4 regions of the Vibrio sp. 1F263 genome follow, and region 1 is predicted to be linked to each of the others. Evidence: predicted binding sites of a transcription regulator. Region 1 holds the regulator's gene; each other region holds the start of a gene.

Region 1 (3,216 bases):
CGCTCGCGAAAGACACCAGTAGTAAACTGTTCCAAAACCCAAACAGCGCAGCGCCTAACAGTGTAACAACGGCGGCGCCAGGAATTGAGAAAGCCGTAATCATGACATACGCGACAAAGTAGATAGCGGCAGCGGCAATGAAATTGCTCTCGATGTAGTCATTCAACACAGCTTGCTGGGCTTTTGCATTTTCAAGCGTTAAGTACTGGCCGAAATTGACGCCTAACAAGACGATGGTTATGACCAACACAATACCCAATATCATTTTTTTACTCATTGATACTTCCTCTAAATTTTCAATGCATACCATTAGTTTTTCAATGTAAACCATTAGTATAGATAGACAGGCAAAGCATAGAATAACTTTCACCAGATATAAAAAAAGCCGCAAAAATGCGGCTTAGTTATCTAGATAGTTTGCACTGACAATGTTAATTGACGTGATTGATAAGCTCTTCACGACGTTGCTGCGGTATAACAGACCAATGTGTACCATTGATCGCGCCTTCTAGGGCCCATAACAGTTCAATACTGACAGAAGACGCGTGCGATTCTTTGATGGCGTTAAATGCGTTTACAGAGCCAGATTCATATAAACGTTCTACAGAATCGATCCCTGCCTTTTTCAACATCCGCTCGGTGGCGAGTCGAAGGTTAGGCAGATCTTTGAGTCGAGTTGGTTTAGCAGAAGATTGTTCAGCTTTCTCTTCTTTAGCAAAACCTAGAGACGTAGTCGCAAGCTGCAAGATTTTCTCTTGGTCTTGCCATAAGCCTTCAGGTAAAGCGAAATATTTAGTAACGACAGGAAAACCACGTTTTTTGTAGACGTACGGTTGAAATCCTTGTTGTTCGAATTGTTGCGTTGTGCATTTGTCAGCTCGTATATGCAACTGGTCATTCACAACCAGGGCAAACATAGTGTCATCAGCAAAAAGCCCGAATCCACCAAACATTGAGCGTGACTTAATTTTTCCTAGGGGCTCAAATAATTTCATTGAGTCCTTTAGTATCGGTTTATCCATGTTATTTATCTCGGTGTATTTGAACTACGCCACCAAATAAGCAGGTCCGAGAGATTAGCAAAATGTTGCAATTAAATTGTCAATAGGCTGTAAATTACTAAAGTATTAGTAGTTACTGCATTTTGCCATCGGTAACCCCGCTACCATACCAACGAGTGGTTTAGGCCGGAAGCTTTGCGTCCCACTTTTTCAAGTGGTTTGCCCTGTGCGTGACTGGGTTATTAGAATAAAGTTTTTGTTGAATTAGGCTCACACTTCTTATTTCAAAATGTGATGTTGCTTCAATTAATGACCTTTGAATTATGCATGCAAGTGCACTTTGTTTGTTGAGGAAAAAAACGCACCTAAAGGTGCGCTTGATTAAACTAAACTCATTACATCAATTAATTTAACGTTTTAACTGTACTTCGCTCAACAATTTCAGGGTGCATTTCGAAGACGCGTTTCTCGTGGTCTTTGTCTTTTATACGCTCTAGTAGTATTTCGAATGCATTTTTACCAACACGGCGCTTAGGTTGGTGAACCGTCGTTAACGGTGGAGAGAAGTATTCAGCCAATTCTATGTTGTCGTAACCGATCACTGAGATATCTTCAGGAATACGAATGCCTTTTTCTTGTAATCGACTCATCAGTCCTAATGCCATCGTGTCGTTAAAACAGAATACTGCGGTAGGGCGATCTTTCATCTCAATGATTTGGTCAGCAGCAATCACAGCTGTGTCACATTCAAAGTTGCCTTCGATGATCATATTTTCATCGGCAGTAATCTTCGCTTCATTGAGTGCGCGCTTGTAACCTGAGATGCGTTCAACACACGCTGCTTTGTCTAAGTGGCCACTTAAACATGCAATCTTGGAGTGACCGCGCTCAATGAGGTATTTGGTTGCTAGGTAGCCACCTTCTTCAGAGTTATCGATGATCTTATCAGCCTGAGAGCTTTCAGGGCCCCAGTCCATGATAACTTTAGGGATGTCTGCGTGACGGTCTAACATCTCTCTTAGTTCTTCAGTCAGGTCAGAACACATAACTAAGATGCCATCTACACGTTTCTCTGCAAGCATTCGAATGTAGTCACGTTGCTTTTCGTAGATACCGCCCGTATTGCACAAGATCAAAGTGTAACCTTGACGGTAGCAGTAGCTCTCAACACCATCGATAACTTCAGAGAAAAATAGGTTAGTTGATTGAGTCACTAGCATACCGATGGTGCGGGTTGTATTGCACTTCAAACTACGAGCAACGGCACTTGGCGCATAGTTCAGTTCGTCTACGGCTTTGTTTACTTTTTCTTGAGTCGCTTCAGCAACAAAGCGAGTTTTGTTGATTACGTGAGAAACGGTTGTTGTTGATACGCCGGCTAAGCGTGCGACATCTTTTATAGTGGCCATGTTTTTATCCTATTAGAAGCTACTTTCCCAAAGTACGGAATGAAGTAGCCGTTAAGCTACCTAACTAAGAGCTTAAATTTGTAGGGCTCTTTGGGTACTAAAGTGCTAAAAAACAAAAAACCGCTATTGAGCGGCTTGTCTTAACACCGAAATGCTCTGAACTTCAATAAGTGTAGCATTTCGTGAATGTTTCATATTTTATCGTTTGCGGTCACAATTTTAGACTGACTAGAAATTACTCGCAATAAAATTCACCCAGAAATCCGGGTGAATGGTCACAATTCTATTGAATTTATTTATCGAGTCGTCAAAAAAAGCTTATTCGCCAGCTAGGTATTGAGTGTCTAATTTACAGAATGCCAATAGCAGGGATGAGACTGATGCGTAGAAACCGAATGTGTCAATGTCATGACATTTAACGTTGAACTTTGGTACCCAAGTAAGCAGTTGCTGTTCGATAAATTGCTGTTGAACAGCAAAGGATTTCTCTAGTTCTTCTTCTAGTTCAGTTTCGTTCGAACGAATGATTAGATTACCTAGGAAATCGAGTTCGATAGCAATGTGGTCAGCTGGCTCTTTTAGGTCTTGGTTAACCACTAAGTTGTGTTTAGCCATGATCTCTTCCATATCTTTTGCTGGCTTATCGTTCAATAGGCCAGTTTGGCCGATATACATAGAAGCGTAAGGAAGTGCGCCATGTTTATCAGTCTTTAAGAATAAGTCACAGAAGTCAGCAGACAATTCTAATTGAGCATCTTCACGTGTTTGTAGACGGTTTAGCGCATCCACTAAGCTATCAATCGCCG
Region 2 (3,216 bases), on a different contig from region 1:
GCACCAGGAACCAAACCACCACGGCTCACTGCCCAGATGCCTTTCCACTGCTCTGCTGGCATTTGCTTTTCAGCAAGTTGACGACAGTAAGTCTGCATGTTGTCCCAAGTGATAACGAATTTGTTGCTCATAGTATAAAACCTAATAATTTTGTCATGTTATTAGAGGCTACTTCAAACATAGCCTCTTCAGCGATTAAGCAGAAATCTAGACGATTAAGCGAAAGTATATTTAAGAATAAAGATAGCCGACATTACCCACACAGCAGGTGAAACGTCGCGACCTTTACCACTTAGCAGCTTAATTGCAGCGTAAGCGATGAAGCCTAGTGAGATACCCTCAGCGATAGAGTATGTCAACGGCATAAGCAGACATGTTACCACGACTGGGGCTGCTTCCGTAAGATCACGCCAATCAATACCAACTAGGCCAGACATCATCAAAATTGCTACATAGAACAATGCACCTGATGTTGCGTAGGCTGGAATCATACCTGCAAGCGGTGAGAAGAAAAGAGCCAGTAGGAACAAGATACCAACAACAACCGCTGTTAGACCAGTACGACCGCCCTCTGCTACACCCGCAACACTCTCAACGTAAGAGGTTGTGTTTGATGTACCTAACAATGCACCAATAGATGTTGCTGTAGAGTCAGCAAGCAGTGCTTTGTTTAAGCGCGGCAATTTGCCGTCTTCTTTGATTAGGTTTGCTTTCGTTGCAACACCAACCAGAGTGCCCGCTGTATCGAATAAATCGACGAACAAGAAAGCGAATACTACTGAAATCATACCTATTTCAAATACAGCAGAGAAATCAAGCTGCATGAATGTCGGTGCAAGACTTGGTGGTGTCGACATGATGCCGCCGTATTGAACGTCACCAATAGCAATACCAACAGCTGTGATAGCTAGAATAGCAATCATCACTGCACCTTTTACACCACGGTGAACAAGAGCAATCGTAAGGAAGAAACCAAGCGCACCTAGGATAGGAGCAATCGCGGTAATGTCGCCCAGTGAAACTTTCGTTGCTGGGTTAGAAACAACGATGCCTGCATTGCTAAGAGCAATAAACGCTAGGAAAAGACCGATACCTGCAGAGATACCAACACGCAGAGACATTGGGATCGAGTTGATAATCCATTCACGGATCTTAAAGATGCTTAAGAAGATGAAGATCACGCCCGATACGAAAACCGCTGCCAGAGCAACTTGCCACGTATAACCCATCCCCATTACAACAGCGTAGGTAAAGAATGCATTCAAACCCATGCCTGGAGCTTGAGCAATTGGGTAGTTAGCAACAAAGCCCATGATGAAACAGCCAATAGCAGCTGCTAAACAGGTTGCTACAAATACAGCGCCATGGTCCATACCAGCATCAGCTAGAATCATTGGGTTTACAAAAATGATGTAAGCCATTGTTAGGAAGGTTGTTAGACCTGCGATGATTTCAGTGCGCACATTGGTGCCATTTTCACTGAGTTTGAATAGCTTTTCGAACATTATCGAATCCTATAAGGGTAAAAAGTAAACGGTTGCGTAATCGATTGGCTGTGGATTATAAAGTTATCAAATAACAAATTCCAGATAGAATTAAGGCTCTAATCGATCTTTATCAGAATGCAGTATGAAACAGAGCGATTAAAAATGAAGATTGAAAGATAAAGTAACGATTAAAAACAATAAGATAAGTAAGATAAATACGATGAAAGTACTTGGCCATTTTTTAAACCATCAGTTATTTTCATTGAGAATCTAGCTAATAAATTCCGAATTCAAACCCACAATAGTTATGTATTTTTCAACAGGATCAGTAATAAGGCGCAAATTGATATTTCGGCGTTTAAAAAACAACCACGCAGAACAGCAGGAAAAGTGATAAGCGAAAGCGGTTTGGAAAAGTAGCAGGCAAAAAAAACGCCACTCAAAACTGAGTGGCGGTAGAATCTGTCAACCAAAAGGGCTGTAAAATAATTCCAATATATAGGGGTGAACAAAACTGTTCGAGTTACATGCTTGTGGTATTAGTAACCAAAGCTTGTAGGGTATGCAAAGTTGCTAGTGTAAACAGAGCTGTTAATCCAGAACATTGCAGATGGTAAACCTTTCATAACTATCACCTTAATAAATCAATAAAAAACGAATTTGATTTCTCGGTTCCTTGGAGGCGATAAAACGGACTCATCCTTTGAGCATTTACTCTTCACTTCAGAAGTTGGTTATTAATATACCCTAAAGAAAAAAGATTACAAGCATTTTTTGCTATGCGTCACACTTTTGGCTATTTGCGGTTATGTTACAAACTCATTTTTGTAATTAAATTACAAAATAGAATTAAACAAACGTTTGCCTGTGCCGTTTATAAGCATCAACGCGCTTATTTATGATCAGATAGACAAGATCGCTTTCAAAATTTGAGCTATTTGAGGTTTAGAACCGCTACTCGTCAAAACGCTCAAGTGGTATGCTGTTGCCATCAAAACAGACCCATATTTTAGATTTTTGTTCTAGTTTTTTGCCATTACAAAACCTAAATATATGGTTATCAAATAAAAAAGGAGTCATCCGTGTCTGAATTCCATTCTGAGATCAGTAAATTGTCCCCTGCCCCTATTTGGCAGTTTTTCGATAAAATTTGTTCAATCCCGCACCCTTCGAAACATGAAGAAGAACTTGCTCAATACATTATTGCTTGGGCAACAGAGCAAGGCCTAGATGTACGTCGTGACCCAACGGGTAACGTATTCATCAAAAAGCCTGCAACGGCGGGTATGGAAAACAAAAAAGGTGTCGTGCTGCAAGCTCACATCGATATGGTTCCACAAAAGAACGAAGACACAGTTCATGACTTCGCTAAAGATCCAATCCAACCATACATTGATGGTGAGTGGGTTACAGCGAAAGGCACAACGCTTGGCGCTGATAACGGCATGGGCATGGCTTCTTGCCTAGCGGTTCTGGCTTCGAACGAAATCCAACACGGCCCTATCGAAGTTCTACTTACCGTAGATGAAGAAGCAGGCATGACTGGTGCTTTCGGTCTTGAAGCGGGTTGGTTAGAAGGCGATATCCTTCTTAACACCGATTCAGAGCAAGAAGGCGAAGTGTACATGGGTTGTGCTGGCGGTATCGACGGCGCAATGACATTTGAAATTGCACGTAACGCGATTCCAGCTGACTTCGTAACACGTAAGCTAACGCTAAAAGGCCTAAA
Region 3 (3,216 bases), on a different contig from region 1:
TAGGTGGTGAAGCAGCGATTGCGGCAATACTGGTATTGATTGTTGGTCTATTTGGGGCAATTTTTGCTTACCCAATCTACAATCTCATTGGTATTAAGAGCCCTATCGCGCGTGGTTTAACCATGGGTACCGTGTCTCACGCTTTAGGTACTGCGACATGTGCTGAAAAGAATCAGGAAGATGCTGCATTCAGTTCGTTGGCATTGGTTCTTTGTGGGGTTATCACCTCAATCATTGCACCGAGTATATTTTCGCTCGTGGTTTGGTTCTATTCTTAACCACTTTGATTACAGTTTATACGCGCTCTAATAGATGAGTTGGTAAATAGCTAAACTCACTGGTTCGCGACTTTTAAGCGTTACAGATATCAATAAGCCCAAGCATAACCTGATTATTTCAGTGGTAGCTTGGGCTTTTTTCTCTCATTTATTCATCAATACTTGACAAACCAAACTCAATTTCAAGCAATAAGTGCGATATCAATGGTAGTTTTTACTCTTGCAATCGATTTCATCTGTGACCTCACTCTAATTATGCAAACCAATGTAACAGCAACAACGCAGTAGTGATCAAAGTCACAGAAAATTCCTGAGCATTGCATAGAATTAAAGCCTAAGGTCAATTAAGGATTCAACATGAACAGTCGTATTATCCTGGCGCTGGAAAGTGCTCCAACAGCAATCAAAGCACTTTTGAGTGACATCGTATTAGCAGACAACTTTGACGCGACATTGTCTCCAGAACAATTTGCTAGCCTACTGCAAGCAAGTGGTTTAGCGGATGACGAGCTACGTATTGCGCTACTTCCTTTTGCCGCAGCCTATTCTTACGCTCCGTTATCTGACTTTTATGTTGGTGCAATCGTGCGTGGTTTGTCTGGCACTCTGTATTTTGGTGCAAACCTTGAAATTGCTGGTGCTCAACTTGGCCAAACAGTACACGCTGAGCAATCTGCAATCAGCCACGCTTGGATGAAAGGCGAGCAAGGTATCTCTGATATCACAATCAATTTCAGCCCTTGTGGTCACTGTCGTCAATTCATGAACGAACTGACCACAGCAAAAGAACTTAAAGTTCAGCTTCCACAACGTGATGAAATGTCTCTGCAAGAGTACCTACCAGACTCATTCGGCCCTGCTGACTTAGGTGTGACGACTGGCCTAATGACTAAGCTTGATCATAAGCACACGACTGAAGAAACAACGCCTATTGTTGTAGAAGCGCTAGCAGCACTAAACCGCAGCCATGCGCCTTACACCAAAAACCTAAGTGGTGTTTCACTGCAATTGACGTCGGGTGAGATTTTCACCGGTGCTTACGCTGAAAACGCAGCGTTCAACCCGAGCTTACCTCCTCTACAAGTGGCGTTGATTCAACTTAAACTGGCTGGCTTCGATTTCGAACAGATTGAAAGTGCAGCGTTGGTTGAAATTGCCGAAGGTAGCATCAGTCACCTAGCGGATACGCAGTCTACATTAGAAGCGATTAATCCCGACATTCCAGTGACTTACTTAGCAATCTAAGTACATCTAATTAACAAAATTTTAAATAAGCAGCCCTATTTAACGGGGCTGCTTTTTTTATACCTGTAATTAACGCAACAACTTGCGCAAACGTTTGCTTTTATCATTGAAATAAGTATGATCACCCCGTTTTCAATCAATCGTTCAAAAGATCGGAAGGAATTTCTATGTTTGGTACTGCTACTCGTGAAAATGCTACTCGTGTACTTCTATTAGGTTCAGGTGAACTCGGCAAAGAAGTTGCTATCGAGTGCCAACGTTTAGGCTTGGAAGTTATTGCATGTGACCGTTACGCAGACGCACCCGCGATGCAAGTCGCGCATCGTAGCCATGTACTAGACATGTTAGATGGCGATGCACTGCAAGCAGTCATTGAACTTGAAAAACCAGATTATGTGGTTCCTGAAATTGAAGCTATCGCCACTAGCAAGTTAGTTGAACTAGAAGCACAAGGTTTGAATGTCGTTCCAACTGCGAATGCAACCAAGCTAACGATGAACCGAGAAGGCATCCGACGTCTAGCCGCAGAAGAGCTAAAACTAAGCACGTCTCCTTACCGCTTCGCAGACACCTTTGAAGATTTCTCAGCCGCTGTTGAATTCGTGGGTATGCCTTGTGTTGTGAAACCAGTAATGAGTTCTTCAGGTAAAGGTCAAAGTGTTATCAAAACACAAGAAGACATTCAGAAGTCTTGGGACTACGCACAAGAAGGTGGTCGTACTGGTGCAGGTCGTGTGATCGTTGAAGGCTTCATCGATTTTGATTACGAAATCACGCTACTGACCGTTCGCGCAGTCGACGGTGTGCATTTCTGTGCGCCTATCGGTCACCGTCAAGAAGATGGTGATTACCGTGAATCATGGCAGCCACAAGTAATGTCAGACAACGCACTTAAAACAGCGCAATACACCGCTGAACAAGTGGTTAATGCACTAGGTGGTCACGGTATCTTTGGTGTCGAGCTGTTTGTTAAAGGCGATCACGTTATCTTCAACGAAGTATCCCCTCGCCCACACGATACTGGCTTAGTGACTCTTATGTCTCAAGACTCATCGGAATTCGCACTGCACGTACGCGCGTTTACCGGTATGCCGATCAAATCCATCACGCAATACGGTCCATGTGCATCAGCGGTTATTCTGGGCCAAGGCACTTCAACCAACATTCGTTTTGAAGGTCTTACAGAGGCGCTAGACGCACCACAAACGCAAGTTCGCTTGTTTGGTAAGCCTGATATCGATGGTCGCCGTCGTCTAGGTGTGGCGCTGACTCGTCGCAACAGCACTGAGACTGCGATTGAAGATGCAATTGAGAGTGCTTCTAAAGTAAAAGTAATTTACTAACTGTTAATTACCATTTTCTAGCTAATGACAACTAGACTACTAATTGGTAACGACTAACTCAGATCTGAACCATTACGTTCTCACATCTGAACAATCACGACTTCAAATCTGAACAATAAAAAAGACGGGCTATCGAGCCCGTCTTTTTGTTGGTGTTATCTTTTTTATTGAAGCGGTCTTTTCGCTAGAGAGCTCACTGCGCTTAAGCGTCTGAGTCAATCAAGTACACTTCTTCACTGAATCGAGACAAACCTTTCTTCGCAATCTTAGGGTGTTCATCATCTGCGATATCTTGATTCAACAAAGTGAGCTTATAACCTGCAAATAACTGCTCGATCTCTAGCTTAGGT
Region 4 (3,216 bases), on a different contig from region 1:
TTTTTGGTCGGGTACATAATAGGCTAAAGACGAATAAACTTATTAGAAATTATCTGGTTGCGCCTATACTTTTATATCCTAGAGTCAGCGAACGCGCCTTGAATCAAAGCGTGTTGTTGTATAGGCTACTCCAAACAGCATATAAAACTCATCACCAAATTCGATGATATCGAAGGACTAACAATGAAAAGACTCGGACTTTTAGCCGTTATCGCAGCCGTATTTACCGCAGGTTGTGCTTCAAATACTCAACAAGACAACTTCCGTGAAGCCTCTTTTGAGCTGTGTAATACTGAAGTCGATATCTACTCTGTAAGCCATGATGAAAGAGTACGTATCGTCTGCTCTGACGGCTCTAAATTTGCCTTAAACAGTGAAGATACACTAGAAATTATGCGCGATATCAACATCGACTATTGTGATGGCGAAGGCTTAGGTAAATTCAACGAAAGCCGTCACTACTACTCTTTCAAGTGTAAGTCAGGCACCCTACTTAGCATTAAAAAGTAGAAGCGACACAACAAGAAAGCAATAAAGGGTTGATGTGAAAGCATTAACCCTTTTTAGTACCTGCCTTTCTGTATTCTCAGATAACCTAAATCTCATACCTACAGATACAAAAAAGGCCCCAAAAGGGACCTTTAAATCAATTTCAAAGTAGTCGTTTGAAATTCTAGGAGAGCACGCGGAGCTTACGGATGTAAGTGAGCATGCTCGACAACGAAGTTCAAATTACTACGCAGAAAAATTAAGCGTAAACAGGTAGACGCTTACAGATTTCTAACACTTTCGCTTTAGTTGCTTCGATAACAGACTCATCACCCATGTTATCTAGGATGTCACACATCCAACCTGCTAGCTCTTTCGCGTCTGCTTCTGAGAAACCGCGACGAGTGATAGAAGGAGAACCGATACGGATACCAGAAGTAACGAACGGGCTACGTGGATCGTTTGGTACTGAGTTCTTGTTAACTGTGATGTTAGCTGAACCTAGTGCTGCATCTGCTTCTTTACCTGTGATGTCTTTGTCGATTAGATCAACTAGGAACAGGTGGTTCTCTGTAGAACCTGAAACGATGTTGTAACCGCGTGCTAAGAATTCAGCAACCATTGCTTTTGCGTTAGCCACTACGCGAGCTTGGTATTCTTTGAACTCTGGTTCTAGAGCTTCTTTGAACGCTACTGCTTTACCAGCGATAACGTGCATTAGAGGGCCACCTTGACCGCCTGGGAATACTGCTGAGTTCAGCTTCTTGTAAAGATCTTCGCCTTCGTTAGAAAGGATAAGACCACCACGAGGACCAGCAAGCGTTTTGTGCGTTGTTGTTGTAACAACGTGAGCGTGTGGAACTGGGTTAGGGTAAACACCTGCAGCGATAAGGCCAGCAACGTGCGCCATATCTACGAAGAAATAAGCACCTACTTTGTCAGCGATTTCACGCATGCGCGCCCAGTCACAAACTTGAGAGTAAGCAGAGAAACCACCGATGATCATCTTAGGTTTGTGCTCGATAGCTAGCGCTTCCATCTCTTCGTAATCGATTTGACCTGCTTCATCGATACCGTAAGGGATAATGTTGTAAAGCTTACCAGAGAAGTTTACCGGAGAACCGTGAGTTAGGTGACCACCGTGCGCTAGGCTCATGCCTAGAACAGTATCGCCAGCATTCAGTAGTGCCATGTATACAGCGTTGTTTGCTTGAGAACCTGAGTGAGGTTGTACGTTCGCGTATTGAGCGCCAAACAGTTCACATGCACGTTCGATTGCTAGAGTTTCAACTTTATCTACGAACTCACAACCACCGTAGTAACGCTTACCAGGGTAGCCTTCAGCGTATTTGTTTGTAAGTTGAGAACCTTGAGCTTCCATTACACGTGGGCTTGTGTAGTTTTCTGAAGCGATAAGTTCGATGTGCTCTTCCTGACGAAGAGTTTCTTCTTGGATAGCTGCGAATAGGTCCGCATCGTAATCAGCAATGTTCATGTCACGCTTAAGCATCTGTATCTCCTGACTCAGATTGTACTGAAAGTTTCAAAAAAACCACACAACGACCGAAAGCAAACGTTTCCGTCACCGTTTTGATGTGACGCATTCTACATAATTTGATCTAGGTCATAAAGAGCTAATTGCAATTTTATCATGCAGTTTTTTCATAATCACAAATAAGATTCATCATGGTTATTGAGCTTATCCAACCAAAGATGACGCTTACTGTCAATTTTACGCTTTACACCCTGTAAAACGCAGATTACATAGGTTTACCTTAATTTTGCACCTCAAGCTACCGAAAGCTAAGGTTTTTCTCTACTATGCACGCCTTTATTGGTTAGGTAATTATAAAAACGATGGAAAAACACTCACGTAAAGAAGATTGGGTAGCCATTCTTACTGGCACGTTTTTAGTGGCGTTAGGCGTCTTCTTTTTACAGTCAGCAAATCTGCTTACCGGTGGTACTACTGGCTTGGCTCTGCTTTTGAGTCAATTCTTACCTGTAACCTTTGGTATTTTGTACTTTGTTGCCAACTGTCCATTCTATTTATTAGCTTGGAAACGATTTGGTCGTAGCTTTGCCATTAGCAGTGCAATTGCTGGCGCTTTAGTGTCTGTTTTTGCCGATCATTTATACCTAGTTATCTCACTAGAAGTTCATAACGAAATCTACTGTGCTGTTGCTGGTGGCTTACTAATGGGCTTAGGTATGCTAATCCTATTCCGTCATCGCTCAAGCTTGGGTGGCTTCAACGTACTGTGTTTGTTTATCCAAGACCGCTACGGTATATCAGTAGGAAAAACTCAGATGTGCATTGATGCTTGTATTCTGTTTGCATCCTTCTTCTTTGTATCACCTTGGGTGATTACCGTATCTGTATTAGGCACCGCAGTATTGAACATCGTATTGGCAATGAACCACAAACCAACTCGCTACTCGGTGAATTACGCGTCTTAGCGTTCATTACCTGCTCTGTCGTTACTGGCACTCGATACGCAAGTTTTTCGCAAGCAAACTCGAGGCACGATTAATCCATACATCAGTAAAACAAAAAGGCTTTGGGAAGCACTCCAAAGCCTTTGTAGAGGCCTAATTCTTAAGGGGAATAGAATTAGGTTTATTGAAATAGTAACGAGGCTAATCTTCAATCAAGAGAATACGAGTCTCGTAAGGTCGCAAAACTTGATGATGAGATGCCACTAAACTCTCGCTCACTTGATAATT

Evidence for each region. The regulator PurR, encoded in region 1, represses purine synthesis genes. The targets are predictions, from matches to a motif close to TNANGNAAACGTTTNCNTNA.
Region 2: ACED25_RS06640 (NCS2 family permease) is a predicted target of PurR. The motif match lies at 1,526-1,545, and genes of this name have one in related genera.
Region 3: purT (formate-dependent phosphoribosylglycinamide formyltransferase) is a predicted target of PurR. The motif match lies at 1,606-1,625, and genes of this name have one in related genera.
Region 4: glyA (serine hydroxymethyltransferase) is a predicted target of PurR. The motif match lies at 2,055-2,074, and genes of this name have one in related genera.

The regions. Positions count from the first base shown of each region.
Region 1 is NZ_JBGONI010000001.1:75,505-78,720, reverse strand. It holds gene ACED25_RS00350 (TVP38/TMEM64 family protein) at 1-277, opposite strand, end outside; gene ACED25_RS00345 (TfoX/Sxy family DNA transformation protein) at 432-1,022, opposite strand; cyclic di-GMP riboswitch class I at 1,150-1,235, opposite strand; gene purR (HTH-type transcriptional repressor PurR) at 1,406-2,410, opposite strand; gene torD (molecular chaperone TorD) at 2,729-3,216, opposite strand, start outside.
Region 2 is NZ_JBGONI010000007.1:18,701-21,916, forward strand. It holds gene tet(34) (oxytetracycline resistance phosphoribosyltransferase domain-containing protein Tet(34)) at 1-131, opposite strand, end outside; gene ACED25_RS06640 (NCS2 family permease) at 216-1,505, opposite strand; gene ACED25_RS06645 (aminoacyl-histidine dipeptidase) at 2,570-3,216, shown strand, end outside.
Region 3 is NZ_JBGONI010000004.1:185,808-189,023, reverse strand. It holds gene ACED25_RS04440 (LrgB family protein) at 1-278, shown strand, start outside; gene cdd (cytidine deaminase) at 636-1,523, shown strand; gene purT (formate-dependent phosphoribosylglycinamide formyltransferase) at 1,691-2,866, shown strand; gene ACED25_RS04425 (thiopurine S-methyltransferase) at 3,069-3,216, opposite strand, start outside.
Region 4 is NZ_JBGONI010000018.1:23,218-26,433, reverse strand. It holds gene ACED25_RS12875 (hypothetical protein) at 184-510, shown strand; gene glyA (serine hydroxymethyltransferase) at 749-1,999, opposite strand; gene ACED25_RS12865 (YitT family protein) at 2,347-2,949, shown strand; gene treC (alpha,alpha-phosphotrehalase) at 3,130-3,216, opposite strand, start outside.